Regions from separate parts of the Pelosinus baikalensis genome, predicted to be linked through region 2. Evidence: riboswitches for the same ligand, from Rfam matches in the RefSeq annotation. Region 2 holds a riboswitch; the other holds the start of a gene.
The links. Region 2 has a riboswitch for cyclic di-GMP ahead of LMF89_RS11600 (methyl-accepting chemotaxis protein). Riboswitches for the same ligand answer to the same signal wherever they lie in the genome.
Positions count from the first base shown of each region.

Region 1: linked by a shared signal. The riboswitch ahead of LMF89_RS03715 (PRC-barrel domain-containing protein) and the one ahead of LMF89_RS11600 (methyl-accepting chemotaxis protein) in region 2 are both predicted to bind cyclic di-GMP.

Region 1 covers NZ_JAJHJB010000003.1:142,951-146,527, reverse strand. The annotation lists gene LMF89_RS03720 (tetratricopeptide repeat protein) at 4-1,077, shown strand; cyclic di-GMP riboswitch class I at 1,176-1,264, shown strand; gene LMF89_RS03715 (PRC-barrel domain-containing protein) at 1,527-2,300, shown strand; gene LMF89_RS03710 (VanW family protein) at 2,425-3,577, shown strand, end outside.
Region 2 covers NZ_JAJHJB010000014.1:53,670-57,246, forward strand. The annotation lists gene LMF89_RS11595 (FRG domain-containing protein) at 1-795, shown strand, start outside; cyclic di-GMP riboswitch class I at 964-1,048, shown strand; gene LMF89_RS11600 (methyl-accepting chemotaxis protein) at 1,152-2,840, shown strand; gene LMF89_RS11605 (AraC family transcriptional regulator) at 2,930-3,577, opposite strand, start outside.

The DNA of each region.
Region 1 (3,577 bases), on a different contig from region 2:
TTGATGCAATATATCATAATTACGTCATTATCCATAGTCATTTCTGCATATCTTATATACGTGTTAACGAATAAGCTATTAAATATTCAGCTGAATGTAAAACCTCTTATTTTATGTGTGTGTTGTGCGCTTTTAGTCAATATTATTCTGCCACGTATTATTATTGGATTTGTTGGTGTAGTAGGAACTGTAGGCATATTAACAATCACTACAGTCGTCTTTGCATTTAGCATTGCACAGTATAATGAAAAATTTAAAATGTATTCTGAAGAAAATAAAGGAGAGTCTGAGACAAAAAATATAATAAAGGAAGCTGAATCTTCAGAATATGGAGTGTTATGGGAAAAACCAGAAATCATAATAGCTGCAGCCGTACCAATACCTATTGTAGCTAGCTCTTCTGTAAGGTCTGTGATGCCAAAGGAAGATGATGCTAATAATGTAATGGCTTTAGAAACTGAAGTGTTATCTGTTGATATAGCAGTTTCTGACATACATATAGTAGACCAGCTAGATCCTGCTTCCACATCAGAGAAACAAATTGTCAAACTAATAGACAAGAATGAAGAGCTAGAAGAGGTCTATGAGCTGAAAGATGAAAATCAGAATGTGGAGTTAGAGGAGAAAAGTGAGATGGTACAAGTTGAAGATGAATTACAGGTGCCCATTAATGTGTTTGACTCTTCTTCAAAGGATTTAGACGGTTTAATTGATTCTGCATTTATATATAAAGAACAGCGCAATTTCATTCAAGCCCTTAAGGTTTTTCGCCAAGCTTTGATTTTATATCCGAATAGTGAAGCGGCACCATTTTTGGTAATGGAAATCGGCACTATATTAAAAAATAGTGGTCAATATAATGAAGCAATTCACGTTTTTTGTGAGGGCAGAAAGCTTCCAGGAGTACAAAAAAACACTATGTTTGATTTGGAATTCATTAAAACAATTGCCTATTTACGTATAGTAAAGAATATTTTACTTCAGAATCGCTTAGGGGATATTTCTTTTAAGAATATTCCGGGGACCGTACTAAAAGAAATTGATTCTGAATTTCGCGAGTGGCGAAATTCTACGTAAATCTACAATATACTTCTAAATAGCACAATTGGGATGTGTAAAAATAAATGATGAACTTCTGTTGACGTTATATTTCATATTATATAGAATTAAACAAAATGAATATTTAGCAAACTCATCCAAAGGTGGGGACGCAAAGCTATGGGTCTAAGGGATATATATATCCTATGATTGCCAGGTTGCCGATTCAATTAAGAATTGTAATTAGCACAGTGCATTATAGGTAGGTGCTATTTTTTATGTATTTTTCTAAATTAGCGACTAGATTAGTAAATTATAGTCAATCAATAGAGATACTAATAGCGGGAAATTTAGAACGATTGGTAAGAATACAGAGGTAAAATGCTCTTGGCGAAGTGGGAAGAGTGCTATAAATAAGGTTAAGAAATTGACTAACTGCTTCGATGAATGATAAGAGGATATTAAATGATAATTAAGGGGCGCTATTCATGAAAAAAAGTGTTGAAATTATTGGATTGCCAGTTATTAGCATCGTTGAGGGTACAGAGCTTGGAACAGTTAAAAGTCTTCTTATTAATCCTGCAGATGGATCTGTAACGATACTAATTGATGATTCCAAATGGTATTGGGGGGCTAAATTTTTGCCTTTGGCAGCTGCTACTGGGTTAGGAGAATACGCAATAACGATAGAGAATAGTGATGCAATATTAACGTTAACAGATGCACCGGAAGTTGAGAAGCTAATTGTGGCTGATCTAAAAATTATTGGGACTAAAGTGCTGACTAAAAATGGTCGAATTCAAGGTAAAGTAACGGAGTTTTTTGTTGATAATTCAGGGAAAATTGTATCTTGTGAAATAGAGGATCTTAATGGTGGAACTACGAGCATTGAGGCAAAGCAAATTTTAACTTTTGGTAAAGACGTGCTTTTTGTTTCAGATGATCATGAAACGGTAGCAGAAAGATCAACAACTACTAATATTGCAATACCTCCAGTAAGCACTTCTGTAGCTTCTGAAGTGAAACCACCTGTTATTCAAGTTAAAGAACCAGAAGATGTAAAGGTAGCTGCTAATGATGATTCTGCTAGAAAGTTTGACGAAAAAAATCGTAAATACTTACTTGGTAAAAAAGCTAGTCGCCGTATTGAAACTGATAATGGTATGTTAATCGTAGAGGAAGGTGGTGAAATTACTGAGGAAGTGTTGCAAAAAGCAAAACTAACGGGTAGTTTTGTAGAATTAACAATGAATATTCAATAAAATAAAAATCGATATCTCTCCAATTATGGTGGTTTTTATTATCATGTTACGAACAAATCCCCGCTATTGGCGGGGATTTGCTCTCTTGCTAGCTAATCGAATAATTGGAATGGAGTTACTAACTATGAAAATTACAATAAATCATCGTGCTAAAAATATAATGCTTTTTCTTAGCATTATTATATTATTTAGCTTAACTGGATTCATTGCCACCACTACAGCGTTTGATGTCAGTGATAGTATCTATGAAGGTGTTTTTATAGGCGATATTCCTGTGGGGGGACTATCAATTGATGAAGCAAAAAGTGAAATTATTATAAATATCAAAAATCAAATAGCTAATTCACCAAATTATTTAACGTATAAGACGCAAAAATGGCCGATTAATGCAAATGACATTGATCTAGAAATCAATGCAGATGATCTTGTGCAGCAAGCTTATAATATAGGTCGTCTTGGCAATATAGCTAAACGTTTACAAGAAAAATTTATAGCTGTAAATTATGGATATACGATTCCGTTGTCTTTACATTATAATCATGTTAAGTTAGAAGCAATTCTTAATAGAATTGCAGATTCTATCAATAGTAACCCAGAAGATGCTTCACTGATATATCAAAATTCGAATGTTAATATTCAGCCTGAAAAAAATGGTCATAAAGTTGATTTAGAAAAAACCTGGCTTGATTTAAATGCTATTATACATACTTGTATTCCTTTTACTCTTGAATTAACGGTTAATGAAATAACTCCTAAAATTTCATTGAAGGATTTAGCTGAAGTTGATAGTTTACTTTCTATATACACCACAGAGTTTGATCCTTATAATGAAAATCGTTCTAAAAATATTAGCCTTGCTGCTAAGAATGTGAATCACATTTTAGTTTGTCCAGATGAAGTTTTTTCTTTCAATAAAAATGTAGGGGAACGTCTATCGGAAAATGGTTACAAGGAAGCTCCTGTTCTTGTTGATGGTAAACTAGTTTTGGATTGGGGTGGAGGTGTATGTCAAGTAAGTAGTACTTTATATAACGCAGCGTTATTAGCGAATATGAGTATTGAAGAACGAACATCACATTTTCGCCCGCCAGCCTATGTCCCTTTAGGGCAAGATGCTGCTGTTGCAGATAACCTTTTGGATTTTAAATTTAAAAATACAACAGATTCTAATATTTATATTACGACAGAGATTCTAGACAGGGAGATTATCGTCCAAATTTTTGGAAAAAATAATCCTTCTCTTTCAGATATACGGATTATCAGTAAGAATAAAAAAG
Region 2 (3,577 bases):
CCGAGCCAATTTATTTATCGTGGACAGAGGGATGCGAGTTGGCATCTCATACCCTCCATACTACGAAAAAATAGTCCCTCTAAAATAATATTTGGACAAAGAGAAATGACTGCAGATGAACAAATTTTTTCTGAAAGAGCTATCTTAGAACAATTTGTAAAACAATGTGATTTACTTGGTCTTAAAATTGTTAATGACTCTGCTGAACTTCGTGGAAATTTAGATCCACGAACGTATCCAACAGATAAATATTATATTAATCCATCTGAGTGGCCAAATGAAGAATTAATAGAGCTAATGGCTTTAGCTCAGCATCATGGTGTGCCTACTCATCTTCTCGATTGGTCTAAACGTTCTTATGTTGCAGCGTATTTTGCCGCATCCACCGCTTTAGCAAAGCACGACATTGAGGAGAATAATACTAAAATTGCAGTATGGGCATTGAATGTAGAAAAGATTCGTTCATACAAAAATATAAATATAATTAAAGTTCCAGGGTCTACTAGCAGTAATCTTGCGGCTCAATCGGGCTTGTTTACGGTGTTAAAGCAACCAATAGGCAGAGGACAGCCATTTCCCCAAAAACCTCTTGAAGATGAGTTTGCATCTTTCCCCAATACACCTTTATGGAAGATAACATTACCTGTAAAATATACTGCAAAAGTTCTTGATTTGTGCGAACTATATGGAGTTTCAGCCTCGACCTTATTCTCTGGATTTGATGGAGCAGCAAAAGCTGTTAAGGATTGGATTAACAAATGCAGATATTTAAATCTGCACCAAAAAAGCGAATAATGAACTTCTAAGTGGATTCTCGCTGTTAATCGATTTTATCGAATACAAGGACAGGCACATGGCCTTCCTCTACTCGATTTTGAGTTTAATAACAAGGCGAAATATTTGTCTTAATTTAGAGGATTTTGGAAGTTTGAGGAGAATTATTAATACATAAATTTAATACCATTTAATGTTCGGCAAACTTAGCGAAAGTTAAGGACGCAAAGCTATGGGACTAACGATTTTAATCTATGTCTGCCAGGTTGCTATATGAATTACAATTCATGTAACAATCTGGTTTTTTTTATGGAAGGAGATGCGATAAACGAGTTTATGCAGCCGTCTTAACAATTAAAATGTAAAGGAGTTATTTTATGCGTAGAATACCTATTGTTGCACAATTAGGAGGTATGTTTCTCACTTCCATTTCCTTTCTGCTTATACTGCTTGGATATACAGCATATCAGTATTCGACAGCAAGTGATACATATGAAAATTTAATTACACATACTTCCGCAAATATGCTCTTACTCACGAAGGCACAGGATGGTATGCATACTGGTATTGCTGAATTGCGAGGTTTTATGGCCTACTCGATTAGCAGCTATGAACAAAATTCCAGAAAAGAATTTGAGAATAGCGCAAAAGATTTAAAGGTATTTGTATCTGGTGTGGAAAATCCAGAAGTGAAAACAGAAGCTGTTAAACTAGAAAAGATGATGGATGACTATAGTCTTAAAATGGGACAGCTTATGGATGCAAAAAAAGCTAACAGCCCTTCCTTCAATACATTGCTTGTGGAAGGGAGAAATTTATCACAGCAGATAGACCTGCAATTTGATAAAACCTTTGATTTAGAAGAGAAATATTTAAAGCAATCAACGGTTAAACTTATGCAGGAACAAAAAGATACCAAGAATTTGGTTGGAATTTTAAGTATGCTTATTATACTATTCGTTTGTAGTTTAGCATACTGGTATAGTAGGTATATGGCGAAACGCTTACATCGTGTTCGGAATGAAATGGACGCAATCAGTCATTTTGATTTAACAGCTGCTGAGCAACATGCTGCTGTTAATGATGAGATAGGTGATATGGTTACTGCAATGTCCCAAATGAAGAATGCTCTGCGCTCGCTAGTAGGGCAAATACGCCAAAACTCTGAATCCTTGGCAGCATCTAGTCAAGAATTAAGTGCAACAGTAGAAGAACAGTTACGTGCAGCAGAAATTGTTTCTAATACGATAGCGGAAGTTGCGAGTGGGTCAGCCCAGAATACTACGAATATAACAGAGATGTCAGCTACGATTCAGGAACTTTCTGCAAGTACTGAGGAAATGAACTCGAATGCCTATGAAGTGAATGCAAATACTCAAAATGCTGTTGAAGAAGCAAGCCAAGGGATGAATTTACTGACTCAGATCGTTACACAGAATGAAACTGTTGCAAAATCAATGATCAGTATTACAGAGGCGGCAAATTCCTTGGCAAAAGGGTCTGAAAACATTCGAGAAATCGTTACAGTCATTCAAAGCATTGCAGGTCAAACCAACCTATTAGCGTTGAATGCTGCTATTGAAGCTGCTCGTGCTGGTGAAGCAGGAAGAGGTTTTGCAGTAGTCGCAGAAGAGGTTCGGAAGCTGGCGGAACAAAGTGCTGAGGCAACACGCCATATCGCTGAAATTATTAATAAAATGACGGAGGACATTGATTATGCTGTCCTACATGTAAGTGAAGGAAACCATGAGGTGGAAGCAGGAAAACAAGTAACATTCAATACTCAAAAAGGGTTTGAAGTTATTATTGATAAGCTCGATAAGGTGAAAATTGTAGTTGCTCAAATAACGCATACAATTGAGGAAACAGCAAAGGGAACGCAAACAATGGTAGAGAATGCCCAAAATATCAGCGGTGTTGCAGAAGAAACTGCAGCAAGTGCACAAACGGTAGCCGCTGCATCTGAAGAACAAAGTGCCAGTATGCATGAGATCAATCATAATGCTGAATCTTTAGCAAAAATGGCAGAAGAACTCAATGAGATTATCAGTAAGTTTAAGTTATAAGTAAATGAAAGTGCGTAATGGCATGACTAGACAACTTTGTCTAGTCATGCCATTTTTTAGAAAGAATATGAAAAAAGAGATACAACATCTTATATTAACCTGTTTTTTCTGTTAGACAACTTTGGCAGCATACTGGGGCAAAAACCTGTACGTTTCTTAAAAAGCTTACTGAAATAGTAAGGATCAGAATAGCCTACACAAGCTGAAATTTCTGCTATTGAGCAAGCTGTAGTACATAATAGTTCTTTGGCGCGGCGTACCCGGTATTCAATCAAATATTCATTTGGTCCCATGCCTGTATGTTTTTGAAATAAATAGGCAAATTGTTTGCTGTTCAGAGCATATTGCCCAGCCAGCATTGGCACACTAAGAGATTCCATATAATGGCTATGGATGTATTCCATGGCCTGTTCTACGATTTCCTGTCCACCTTCGTTGCGCCGGTTGACAGCACTAGTTAGAATCTCATCCATAATACTGAAAAATAATGATTTAGCTCGCAATCCTGGCAGTTTGCCTGGAGTTGTGCAGCTATTATACAGTCGATGCAGCAGATCATTGATGCGCGTATTATAGCCAGCCTCCAGCTCAAAATGGGCCAACGCATAAGGAAAGGAATCAGCTGCATTATCATCAGTCTGATAATGTATGACCATAAAAACCCATTCGGATCGTCCCTGCACCTCTTTATCTAATGACATATTTGGACCGGCATGAAAGATTTTTCCGTATTCCAT